Regions from separate parts of the Solibacillus sp. FSL R7-0682 genome, predicted to be linked through region 3. Evidence: riboswitches for the same ligand, from Rfam matches in the RefSeq annotation. Region 3 holds a riboswitch; each other region holds the start of a gene.
The links. A riboswitch is a leader RNA that binds a small molecule or an ion and turns the genes downstream of it on or off. The one in region 3 is predicted to bind thiamine pyrophosphate.
Positions count from the first base shown of each region.

Region 1 (4,265 bases), 280 kb from region 3:
TATTTAACTGTTCTGTTGGCAAATAATTTACTATTTTAGATACGATACTTTGCATAAAATGCCTCCCTTTCAATGCAAAATGTTTACATAAACCTAATTTAATTATCCAATAATTCTCAATATTTTTATAGCTAAAAATAAAAAACCATCTCCTTATGAAAATTATTCAAAAAAGAGATGGTTTGAGCTTGATTTTGCACCTTTTTAATTATCTAAATCAAAATACATGTACCGGACACTTCCCTTCAAATTGGCGATAGGCAAAATGGTTAGTAGGACCGAAACCATGCCCAATATTCAACGGCTCTTGGATAGCAAGATGGACAAACTTTTTCGCTTCAATAATTGCGTCTTTTAAATTTTGTCCCTTTGCTAATTGAGCAGTTAAAGCGGCCGAGAAGGTGCAGCCTGTTCCATGTGTTTGTTTTGTATTTATTCGTTCGGTCTCTAGATGAAAAGGAGGCTCGTTTAAAGTAAATACTGAATCCTTAGCCATTGCTCCATCTAAGTGTCCACCCTTCATCACAACACAGGAAACGCCTAACTTTAAAATTTGTTGAGCGGCTTCGTAAACATCTTGTTCTGTTCTAATTTTCATCCCTGTAATGACTTCTGCTTCCGGGATATTCGGTGTACAAACTGTTGCTAACGGCAGTAAATTTTCCTTTAATGCTTCAACGGCTTCTTTTAATAACAAGCTTTCTCCACCCTTTGCTATCATCACAGGATCAATAACGAGTGGTATTTGATATTTTTTTAAAATAGTTGCAACAGCTTGAATAATAGAAGCATCGAAAAGCATGCCTGTTTTAATTGCTTTTATATTAATGTCCTCAAGAACGGCACATAATTGCGCTTCTACAAATGCGGTGTCTACTGGAAAAACACCATGGACGCCTAATGTATTTTGCGCCGTTAAAGCAGTGATGACACTTGTACCAAATACATTTAACTCCTGAAAGGTTTTTAAGTCAGCTTGAATTCCAGCCCCTCCGCCACTGTCAGACCCGGCAATTGTACAGGCAATCATAGTTGCACCTCCGTTAAATACTCTATCTCGATTTGAAAGGTTCCACTATCATCATAAGTAAACTTTGCAGCTTGCTTATCCCCTGGTTGTTGTTGATTAATCAATTGAAGGCTCATACACGTACACTCCCTGCTTCCAATCTTGCATCGTCCATGACATCTCCCAAAACATCCATTCATAATAGCAACTCTTCTCAAAATGCTTTATAAAAAGTTGCTCTTTAGCAGGTTCTTCTTTTACAAACCGATTCAGCATATCTTTTTGTAATTGAATTGATGCCTTCATTTCATCGGAAGCGTAAAATTCAATCCATTGCTTATAAAGGGGAATTTGTGGTTTTGCATCTTTTAGTCTTTCCCCAATTTCTTGATATAGCCATGGACATGGTAAGATCGCCGAAAATGCTTCTGCTATTGTTCCGTTATGCAACGCATTATACATATGACTGACGTAGTTATAAGCAGCAGGCGCAGGATGAAATTCGCTTAGCTCCAGTTCACTCACTTGTAATACTTTAAAAGTAGTTTCGTGCAGCTCTAATTCAACTGTATGAATCAATTCCGCCGACTTTAAAAAATATTTAATATCTTCGTCATTACTCGCCTTTGCTGCTAACAATGCTAAAAGCTTTGTATAGTGCTTCAAGTAGTACGCATCTTGCAACATATAATACTTAAACTTTTCAAGTGGTAGCGTTCCATCTGCAATTCCCTGTACAAAAGGGTGTGTAAAGCTTGCCTCCCAAAAATAATCCGTTTCTTGTCTTACATTTTCACAAAAATCCATTGTTAGTCCTCCTTTTTGGTGGACGTAAGCGCAAAAAGGCGTCTCTAAACATAGAGACGCCTAAAAAGTGTAAATTACACCTAAGCATTGCTCCCTACGCCAGTATTAACTGTCAGGTTCTAAGGGTCAGGTTTTAACCTTCTCAACACAATGTGTCCCCCCGCAATTAAAAGATTTGCAAAAGAAAAGCCCTCCAAAAATGGAGAGCTAAAGTACATAATAATACTGTGCACTTTGCTCCCTACGTCCGTATTAACGGTCAGGTTCTAAGGGTCAGGTTTTACCTTCTCAACACAATGTGTCCCCCTGCAAATACATTTAATTGATTTCAGTCTACTGAATCTGTTTGTTATTTGCAATCTAATTTTTTACGTTAATTGCAAAATAAGCAAACCTTACTATAAATTTTTGATAAGCCGTAACTCATCTCGAATTGGGATCCCATCATTACCGATCAAAGGAATCGTAGGCTTAATTTTTCTAGCCTGTTCGACCGCATTTGGAAAAACTGCATCAATCTTATAGCCTCTTTTTTGATAGAACTTCAGTGCATTTAAATTATCATTCGTTGTCACTAAAGAAATCGTTTTAATGCCCTTACGTTGCACTATCTCTTCCACTTCTTTCGTTAAAAGAGATCCAATGCCCTTCCCTTCTAAAATGCTATCTAAAGAAATAATTTCTACTTCTTCATCATGAAATACATATGTCACTAAACCAAGTAATTGATTATTTTCTTGAAATACAAAGCCATCTAGTTCGCTGCAATTATAAGTCCCTGAAGAAATAACCATTTCCGGAGAACCCCAATGCTCATTAAAAAATTCAATGACCTTTTCTCTATTATGTTCTGTAATTGTAAATACCGTCATAATGCTCCTTCTCTATTCCTTTTCGTTATTCAACTGAAGCGGACTTTCCTTTTTTAATGAAATATAAAAACCCTAATTGGCACAATAAAATAAAGGCAAAAAACGCTACCAAAACAATAAAAGCAACTAATCTTAGTTCCGGCGTTTGCTCTGCTCCTGTGCCATCCACACTCCTAATACCGATAAATACAGATAAAGCAACAAATAAAATGAACCATAAAAAGTTTGTCACCCACCAAAGTTTCATCATGAGCTCATCTCCAAGAAATTTATTTTGCATTCAAAAATAAAAGATGTTTCTATGTTAAGCAAATTTCTCAAAAAATAATCCGGTATTTCTATGCTATATTCATTCAATTTTAAGTAGTACTTTTCCTTTATACTTACGGCTTTCGACTAAGCGATGCGCTTTTGCGGCATCACATAAATTGAATACTTGTGCAATTGGCAGTGTGATTTGATTAGATTCAAAAAACTGAATCACTTTTTCCGCAACTGGTGCTAGGCGAGCAGGGTCGTATTTTCTTGTTGTCCCTAAACTAAAGCCTCTAATATTTCTACAGCTACTATGTACATCACTTGTTTTAAAATGTCCCTCTTCTCCACTACTATTGCCAAATTGAACAAGGGTTCCATAAAGCGCTAAGCATTTTAAACTTTCACTTGTCACATCCCCTGAAACAGAGTCAAAAATAACATTTGCCCCAACTTTCTCTGTTTCCTTTAATACTTCCTGTGAAAAGGATGCATACGTACAGATGACATCTGCCCCTAATTCTTTTACGTAACTAGCTTTATCTAGGTTTCCAACTGTTGCAATGATTTTTTGTACGCCCGCTAACTTTGCTAGCTGTACGAGCATTGAACCTACTCCCCCCGCCGCACTATGAACGACGATCGTATCGCTTTTTTGTACTTGCCCAATTTCATGAAGCAGCATGTAGGATAAAATCGAAACAGTCGGCATTGTAGCGGCTTGTTCAAACGAAAGGGTATCCGGAATTTTATACACTAACAGCTCATTGGCTACAACGTACTCTGCATAGGAACCCGCTTTAGGAAATGCAATAACTCGGTCACCAATAGCAAATTTAGAATTTACATTTGTCTTTAAAATCGTCCCTGCGGCATCCAATCCTACCGTAAAAGGAAAATTGCCTTTTGCTTTATTTCCTGTTCGAGCTTTAATATCTGCATAGTTCACACTCGTATAGGCCACTTGGATGAGACATTCCCCATCCTCTATTTTAGGGATATCTACCTCAACATATGAAAGAACATTCGCATCACCAAATTCATTTTGAACAATTGATTTCATTAGAAATCCCTCCAATCACTTATAACCAAACTTTACCAATATTTAGTCCATAAGGAAAATTGAAGAACTTTATTGAAAGCTATAAGAATTAGTTATACATTTTCTAAAAGAAAAACTTTATCGGGCATATAATTTCAATAAAAATGCCCGAATATCTCGAATGTTATTTTTCATACTAGCTCTAGAATAGAAATGATAAATCTTATTATCGCTCTCCCAATGGAGCATCCAGCTTTTATATTTCGTATTTTGTCTACAC
Region 1 covers NZ_JBBOUI010000001.1:172,582-176,846, reverse strand. The annotation lists gene MKZ17_RS00895 (hypothetical protein) at 1-55, opposite strand, end outside; gene thiD (bifunctional hydroxymethylpyrimidine kinase/phosphomethylpyrimidine kinase) at 218-1,030, opposite strand; gene tenA (thiaminase II) at 1,127-1,816, opposite strand; TPP riboswitch at 1,891-1,988, opposite strand; TPP riboswitch at 2,038-2,134, opposite strand; gene MKZ17_RS00880 (GNAT family N-acetyltransferase) at 2,215-2,688, opposite strand; gene MKZ17_RS00875 (DUF3923 family protein) at 2,714-2,938, opposite strand; gene MKZ17_RS00870 (quinone oxidoreductase family protein) at 3,038-4,006, opposite strand; gene MKZ17_RS00865 (hypothetical protein) at 4,124-4,265, opposite strand, start outside.
Region 1: another riboswitch for thiamine pyrophosphate. It lies ahead of tenA (thiaminase II); the one in region 3 lies ahead of thiM (hydroxyethylthiazole kinase).

Region 2 (4,265 bases), 120 kb from region 3:
AGAGCGCCTAGCAAAATTAGCTGGTGGTGTTGCTGTCATTAAAGTCGGTGCAGCAACAGAAACAGAATTAAAAGAGCGTAAATTACGTATCGAGGATGCATTAAACTCTACTCGCGCGGCTGTAGAAGAAGGTATCGTAGCAGGTGGTGGTACAGCACTTCTTAACGTTTACGGCGCAGTAGAAAAAGTGCTTGAAGAAGTAGAAGGTGACGTTGCAACAGGTGTACGCATCATCTTACGTGCATTAGAAGAGCCAGTACGTCAAATTGCTGAAAATGCAGGGCTTGAAGGTTCAATTATTGTAGATCGTTTAAAACGTGAAGATGTTGGCATTGGCTTCAATGCGGCAACAGGCGAATGGGTAAACATGATCGAATCAGGTGTAGTTGACCCTGCAAAAGTAACACGTTCAGCACTACAAAACGCTGCATCAGTTGCTTCATTATTCTTAACAACGGAAGCAGTAGTAGCAGACATCCCAGAAGCAGGCGGCGGTATGCCAGATATGTCTGGTATGGGTGGCATGCCAGGAATGATGTAACATTCACAAGGATGTGGGGCAAAGGTGTTGCGACAGGACGCCGCGAACGGTGCCTTTGTTCCTGTGAGCCACTTTTTCTGAAATGGTGTAACTCACAATTTAAATGAAACCCAATTACCATTTCCCAAGAGTAACTTCTTGGGAGGTGGTTTTTTTGATTTATTTTACGAAGCTTTTAATGTTTTTATTGATGTACGCAAAGGTAGCGGTACATGAATAAGGTTTACTTCAGTAAAATAAGGTATATTATATTTGTTGAATAGATTCTCTTTAAGACGAAAAAAGTAGGTGAACAAAGTGGGAAAATATCAATTGGATACTAAAGGTAAGGTAGCAGTGACAAAGTATCATGAAAAAAACAAGCCTGCCAAATTTGATAAAAAGCAGCAACTTGAAAAAATACGTGCGGAGTATTTGAAAAAGAAGCAAGAAAAAACAGAGAAATAATATGGATGAAAACATAGGTATACTAAAACCACCCTATATTTTTCTTGTTCGAAGTTCATTTTTCAATTGAAGATAGTGAAATGCTAACAAATTAATTAAGTAGCGAAGTGCCTCGTGAGTTATGTAAACTTATGGGCGCTTTTTTCCGCTTCTTACGTAATATGGAGATAATAATTTATAGTAATTTGATCATCTGAATGGCCAAGTCCATCATAATTCATTTAGGTGCTCTACTTGCTCGCCTCAAATATTTATAAGTCTGTCATTAAATTTTCCCAAGATGAAAGGAGTTGTGCAGTAAATGATAATAAGTAAAACTGTAGGTGGAACCCTCGCCGGGACCCCACTACAGCTTAAGGTCCTGAAGTGATACTTCCGTACATATCGCCTTTTAATCCATTACAAGCCCGCCATCGACTACTAAATTTTGTCCTGTAACTGCACGTCCCCATGGGGAAGCAAAAAATAAGGCGGTATCTGCTAATTCTCTCGGTGTTGTTACTTTTTTTAATGGTGTGGAATCTTCAATAATCTGAAATACTTCTGGTGTAGTAACTTTACTAGCATCTGTTTGTTTTAAAAGACCTCCGGATATCATATTCACAGTGATACCGTACCCGCCAAGTTCTTTAGCCATATTACGAGTAAAACCAAGTAAAGCTGCTTTAGCTGTCGTATATTCATGGTAGGCTACAACGGGATTTTGAAATAAGTTTGTGCCGATATTAATAATACGACCAAACTCTAATTCTTTCATATCATCAAGAACAGATTGAATACAATTCAATGCACCTCTAATTGTTCCTTCAAATTGTTTATTAAAACTGTCCCAGTTTAATTCAAAGGCATTTTTTTGAGTAAGTGGATTAAACTCAAAATCTATTAATGCATTATTAACAACTGTTGTAACGGGCGTATTAAAATAATCCTTTGCTACTTTAATCATTTCTACGACTTCATGTTTGTTACGTACATCTGCTTTTAAAGCAATTACATTACTTCCCAAGTCTTTAGCCAATCTTTCTGCTTTTTCTTTGCTGTTATTATAATTAATAATTACGTTAGCACCTTCTTTTGAAAATGCTTTTGCAAGTTCTGAACCTACACCTCTGCTTGCACCTGTAATTAAAACGGTTTGTTTACTTAAGTCCATTTTCAACACTTCCTTCACTCAATTTTATTTATTTTTATATCCGCACCTTCAATTACTCTTTCCACTTTTTCAAAAAATCCTATAGGTTGTCCCCCTCTGTTGGTGGACGTAAGCGCAAAAAAAGACGTCCCTATAAATAGAGACGCCAAAAAAGTGTAGATTACACCTATAATTGCTCCCTACGTCAGTGTTAACTGTCAGGTTCTAAGGGTCAGGTTTTAACCTTCTCAACACAAATGTGTCCCCCCGCAATTAAAGTATTTGCATAAGAAAGGCTCCACGTAAAAAAACGTGGAGCCTTAGTAAGTACAAATAAATAATAAGTATGTACTTTGCTCCCTACGTCCGTATTAACGGTCAGGTTCTAAGGGTCAGGTTTTACCTTCTCAACACAAATGTGTCCCCCTGCAAATGCATTTAATTACCTTGAGTGTAACAAAACAAAATTACTTTAACAAGCTCATAAATCTTCACAAAAACTACTATCTAGCATCACTCTTTAATTCATAGATGTTACACATTATAAAAATCACGATATAGTTCTTCTAAATTTCGTTTAATAGGGTTCACTGATTGAATTTGAACATCATTTTCTATTAACCATTGAAGATATTTTTCGATCGCGTATGTTGCCTCTGTAATTATACGATTTTCGTTTATTTGGAAAGGAAGATGACTCTCACCCATTAATTGAGTGAGATCCCCATTATAGAAGTACATTATTTCATATGGTACATTCATATTTGCTACAAGATTATTTGTGAATAGTGTACCGTCTTTAATAAACCAAATTGTATTTGTCAAATCCTCTAATATATCTAAGTTATGTGTTGAAATAACAATACTAATTCCTTGCGCATGGAGCGTATGAATTAATTGTTTTAATTCAATGGTACTCGTTGGATCTAATCCATTAAAAGGTTCATCCATTAAAATGATAAGTGGTTTTGTTAATATACTTAAAGCAATAAATAAATGCTGGCGCATCCCGTAAGAATAGGATTTAACAGGCTGATTAACATACGAGCGAATACCGATTAAATCAATAACATCGTCTATTTCTTTAAGCGATAAATTATAAATATTCGCTACAAAGGAGAGATGATCATAACCAGTTAACTGCATATACAAGTAATTATCACTTGGCAAAAATGAAATATATTTAAAAAATTCAGGATCGTTATGAGAAATATCCTTCAAGTGAATAGTGCCGCTTTCAATTTCTTCTAACCCTAATATAGAGCGCATTAAAGTCGATTTTCCAGCGCCATTTGGCCCGACAAGACCAATAATCTCTCCTACATCGATAGAAAGGGAGATATTTTGAAGGACCGCTTTATTTTTATACCTTTTTGTGAGTTTATTTACTTGTAATACCATTATGATGTCACCTTCCTTCTAAATAAAAGCCCTATAAAGAACAATAGGCTACCACTAATTAATAAAATGACAGTTCCATTTAGGAAATTCACTTTCCCATCATTTGCTTCAACTGATTTCCACCCATCGATAATATTCCATGTATCGAAATAAACAAATGGATTGAAATACATAGTATTGATTTCGATAAAATGGTTTCCAAAAGAATAACCAAGAATTGATATGATGAGTGTAACAACAATGGCTGCATAATGGTTTTTCATAAATGTCCCAACGAAGCTAAACAAGCTATTCAAAAAGAAAATTTGAACGAAAATTAGAATACCGTTTTTAACAATAAGCGTTGCTAAATTTTCGAAATAAAAATAAGCATTATTGGCGGATGATAAGAAATAGTGATCCTCTAGCTGATCCATTGCATAAATTAACATCGGATACTTCGCGTCACCTAAGCCACCAATCAGTGTAGCAATAAGGAAAATGAGCCCACCACTTATAAGCAATAAACTATAGGCTATCGCTAAATTATAAGCCCATTTTGTTATATAAATTGATGTGTAAAGAATCGGCTTCGTTACTAAAAAATTTATTGTTGGCGTTGGTCTGTGCTCCTCGGATATTGTTGTCCATAGAAAGAAAACAAAGAGCAGTAATACGATAAACATTACGTTCCAATCTAAATATTTGTAAATAGTAAACAAGCTGCTGTTGTCATATTTTGTATTACTTTCTTGGAACAGACTT
Region 2 covers NZ_JBBOUI010000001.1:331,945-336,209, forward strand. The annotation lists gene groL (chaperonin GroEL) at 1-541, shown strand, start outside; gene MKZ17_RS01745 (hypothetical protein) at 839-988, shown strand; gene MKZ17_RS01750 (3-oxoacyl-ACP reductase) at 1,380-2,141, opposite strand; TPP riboswitch at 2,301-2,399, opposite strand; TPP riboswitch at 2,461-2,558, opposite strand; gene MKZ17_RS01755 (ABC transporter ATP-binding protein) at 2,655-3,521, opposite strand; gene MKZ17_RS01760 (hypothetical protein) at 3,521-4,265, opposite strand, start outside.
Region 2: another riboswitch for thiamine pyrophosphate. It lies ahead of MKZ17_RS01750 (3-oxoacyl-ACP reductase); the one in region 3 lies ahead of thiM (hydroxyethylthiazole kinase).

Region 3 (4,265 bases):
GTCCTTCACTGTCACAGCACTAAATCCCTTTTTATGTACCATTTCAATAAATGCCTTTTTCAAGAAATGCTTTGTACGTAAAGCTTGATTGGAATTGGATTTCATCAAATTCTCTCCTACTTTTAGACAGATTGATTAAAAGTGTTGGTTTCTTCTACATTATAGCAAATATTAAGGATGGCTTACAGAAAGTGAAACCGAGTAAGCTATAAATGTAACTAGAATCTTTAGGGGAGGTAGACAAAATGAGATTTGAAAACAAAGTAATAATTATTACAGGTGCTGCAGGAGGTATCGGTAAAGAGATTGCACGTAAGCTTGCAGGTGAAGGAGCAAAGTTAACACTAGTGGATCTAAATGAATCTGCTGTGAAAGCGGTTGCAGAGGAACTTAATTTACATGAAGATCGTGTCTTACTATTAAAGGCAGATGTTTCAAAAGAAGCAGAAGTTAAAAATTATGTGGATCAAACAGTAAAAAAATTCGGTCGTATTGACGGATTTGCAAATAATGCAGGGGTTGAAGGCCCAGCAAAAATTTTAGAAGAAATTACGGAACAAGATTTTGATTTCGTATATAACATTAACGTAAAAGGTGCTTTCTACGGTTTAAAATATGTAATGCCAATAATGAAACAGCAAAACGCAGGTTCGATTGTTAATACAGCTTCCGTTGCTGGATTAATTGGTTCGCCAAATATGGTGCTGTATAATTCGTCGAAACATGCACTAATGGGCATAAGCAAGGTAGCCGCGTTAGAAGCTGCTCCTTTTAATGTGCGTGTGAATACAGTAAATCCTGGTGTTATTAATACTCAAATGATGCGCCAGATTGAGGAGAAAGTTGCACCGGGTGCTGCAGAAGCTGCACAAACTGCATATAAAGATGCTGTTCCGATGAAGCGTTATGGGGAACCACATGAAGTTGCTACTGTCATTGCATTTTTACTATCAGACGAAGCTTCTTATGTAAGCTCTTCATCTTACACAGTAGATGGTTCATTATATAATATTTAACAATGGAGGGAACGTACATGAAACGTTTTGAAGAAAAAGTAGTAATTGTAACAGGTGCAGGATCTGGACTTGGACAAGCAGCAACACTTCAATTAGCAGAAGAGGGTGCCAAACTTGTATTAGTAGATTTGAATGAAGCGGGGTTAATTGAAACAAAAGAAAAAGTACTGGCAATTTCACCACAGGCTGAAATGCTCTTAATTGAAGCAAACGTAGCAGATGAAAATGCTGTAAAAGCTTTTGTAGATACAACTGTAGAAAAGTTTGGAAAAATTGATGGATTCTTTAACAATGCAGGTATCGAAGGAAAACAAAATTTAACAGAAGACTTTGGTATTGAAGAGTTCCAAAAAGTTGTTTCTATCAACTTAAATGGAGTATTCTACGGTATGAAATACGTATTAAAAGTAATGAAAGAACAAGGGGCAGGGTCAATTGTAAATACAGCATCTGTCGGTGGTATTCGTGGTGTTGGAAATCAATCTGGCTACGCAGCATCCAAGCATGGTGTTGTCGGATTAACACGAAACTCTGCAATTGAATATGGTCAATTTGGAGTTTCTATTAAAGCAATCGCACCAGGTGCTATAATGACTCCTATGGTAGAGGGATCTTTACGTCAAATGGGTGGTGATAATTGGCAAGAGGTAGGTAAAGAATTCGTAAAACCAAACCCAATGCGCCGCTTCGGGAAACCAGAAGAAGTTGGTTACTTAGTTGCCTTCCTACTTTCAAACCAAGCAGACTTCATTAATGGTGTCGTTGTACCAATCGATGGCGGTCAATCGTATAAATATTAATTTTTTTCATATGAATTCATCACATTTATTACTTGTGACGTGAGTTAAGTTAGTTTTAAAATTATGAAGAACGAATCCTTATTTGAGGATTTGTTCTTTTTTTCGTTCTAAATGAAGCAAGACTAACTATCTTTGTTTCAGTAGGGAATATAGTATTAGTTTAAAACTTGAAATTAAAGCATATTGTGAGAGGATTGCAATGCTCAGATTATCGAACTAATTCTGTCAATTTGACATACAACATCTCAGTTGATAGTATGAAAGAAAAACTGAATAGCATATATTGCGGGGGGACTCTTAGGAGTTGAGAAGGTTAAAACCTGACTCTTTGAACCTGTCAGTTAACACTGGCGTAGGGAAGCGATTCATTAGTTTTATAAGCAATAGTTGAATTGTGCTTTCCTATTTTTATTTAAATAGGAGAGCACTTTTTTGTTTTATAAAGCTTTAGTGAATTCTCATATTTGTTAGCCCCTGTTTTGTGGATCTATTCGTTCGTATTAAGAATGTAAATAGAAGGGTGATTGGAAAATGGCTGTTAAACAGGAGACTCAAAGTAAAATTATTCAGGCGGTTGAAACGGTAAAAAGGACGAATCCGATGGCAGGTTCCATTACGAACTCTGTCACAATTAATCTTGTAGCAAATGCACAGCTTGCTGTTGGTGGATCGGCTGCTATGGTGTACTTGCCAGATGAAGCTGAGTTTTTAGCAAAAGCTGGCGGAGCTACGTATGTCAATGTGGGAACGCTGTTACCAATTTACGAAGAGACATTACCTTATGTAGCAAAGGTGTTGTACGAAACAGGAAAGCCATGGGTATTGGACCCGGTTGCTGTGGGTATTGGTTCACTTAGAACGGAGCTTTTAGAGCAATTTAAGGTATATAAACCAACAATTATTAGAGGGAATGCTTCTGAAATTATTGCATTAGCTGGTTTATGGGGATTAGATGGAGGGACAAATGAGTCGAATGTTCGAGGTGTTGATTCTACGGATTCAGTAAATGCAGCTAAAACAGCAGCTATTGCTCTTGCTAAGTGGACAGGTGGAGCTGTTGCTGTCTCCGGTGAAACGGATTTAATAACAGATGGCTCTATTATGGCTGTTTCTTATGGAGGATCACATTTCATGGAGAAAATTACGGGTGCAGGTTGCTCGTTAGGTGGAGTCGTGGCTGTTTATGCAACAGCAACTTCGCCATTTATTGCGGCACTTACTGCTTCTGCGGTGTACAATATGGCTGGTAAACGGGCTGAACTAAAGGTGGATGGTCCAGGGAGTTTCCAAGTTCAGTTTCTGGATGAATTGTATAAAGCTACGGCTAAAGACATTGCAAACAATCCATTTGATATAGAGGAGGTTTAATTTGTGAATACATTAGTAGCGGTTGCTATTGCGCCTCTTGGTGTGGGTAATGAATTAGCACAGGAGGTAGCTGAAGTTATAAAAGTTATTCGAGAGTCGGGATTACCAAATCGAACGACATCTATGTTTACTGAGATTGAGGGTGAATGGGATGAAGTAATGGAAGTAGTAAAAAAAGCAACATTTATCCTTGCTGAAAAAGGTATTCGAACAGAAGTGGTCTTAAAAGCCGATATTCGCCCAGGATATACAAATACGATCAATACGAAAATCGAAAAAGTAAATTATATTTTAGGAGGATAATATGAGTATTGTAAAAAAACTCGATATTTCAGCATACTTAGTTGTAGGGCCTGAAAATACAAAAGGGCGTTCAGTTTCGGCAATTATTAAAGATGCAGTAAATGCAGGTTTTACTTGTATACAAATTCGTTCGAAAGTTGCCTCTGCTAGAGAGTTAATTCAGCTAACGCGTCAAGCGGCAGAGGTCATTGAAGAGGTTGGAAAATCCCAAGAGGTTACACTACTTGTAAATGACCGACTTGATGTGGTTTTAGCTGCGAGAAAACTAGGGATTAAAGTGGATGGTATTCATATAGGTCAAACGGATATACCTGTGGATGTTTGTCGAGATTATCTAGGGGAAGATCTCATTATAGGTTTATCTGCCCGAGCAGATGAATTGCTAGAATATATAAAAACAGAGGATGTTTCTCAAATTGATTATTTTGGCGTGGGACCGTTGCGTGAAACTCAAACAAAACCCGATTGTGGACTTGGGAAAGATGGTAAAATCATAACGAGAAATTTTGATGAAATTGCTAAAATTTCTGAGCTTAGTTCGATACCAGTTGTTGTTGGAGGTGGTGTAAAGCTCGCTGATATACATCCTCTTGCACAAACAGGAGTAGATGGATTCTTTGTTGTATCAGCTGTGGCTGAGGCAGACAATCCAATGCTGGAGGCAACAAATTTAGTAAATGCCTGGAACCTTCATAAAGCTAGATAAAAGTATTTAGTAAATTGGACTTTTAATGCTTACACTCGTAAAATGATTGACTGGGTTGAGTTCGGTATTTTA
Region 3 covers NZ_JBBOUI010000001.1:451,863-456,127, forward strand. The annotation lists gene MKZ17_RS02270 (TetR/AcrR family transcriptional regulator) at 1-105, opposite strand, end outside; gene MKZ17_RS02275 (SDR family NAD(P)-dependent oxidoreductase) at 246-1,016, shown strand; gene MKZ17_RS02280 (SDR family oxidoreductase) at 1,034-1,816, shown strand; TPP riboswitch at 2,094-2,193, shown strand; gene thiM (hydroxyethylthiazole kinase) at 2,348-3,184, shown strand; gene MKZ17_RS02290 (MTH1187 family thiamine-binding protein) at 3,188-3,487, shown strand; gene MKZ17_RS02295 (thiamine phosphate synthase) at 3,489-4,193, shown strand.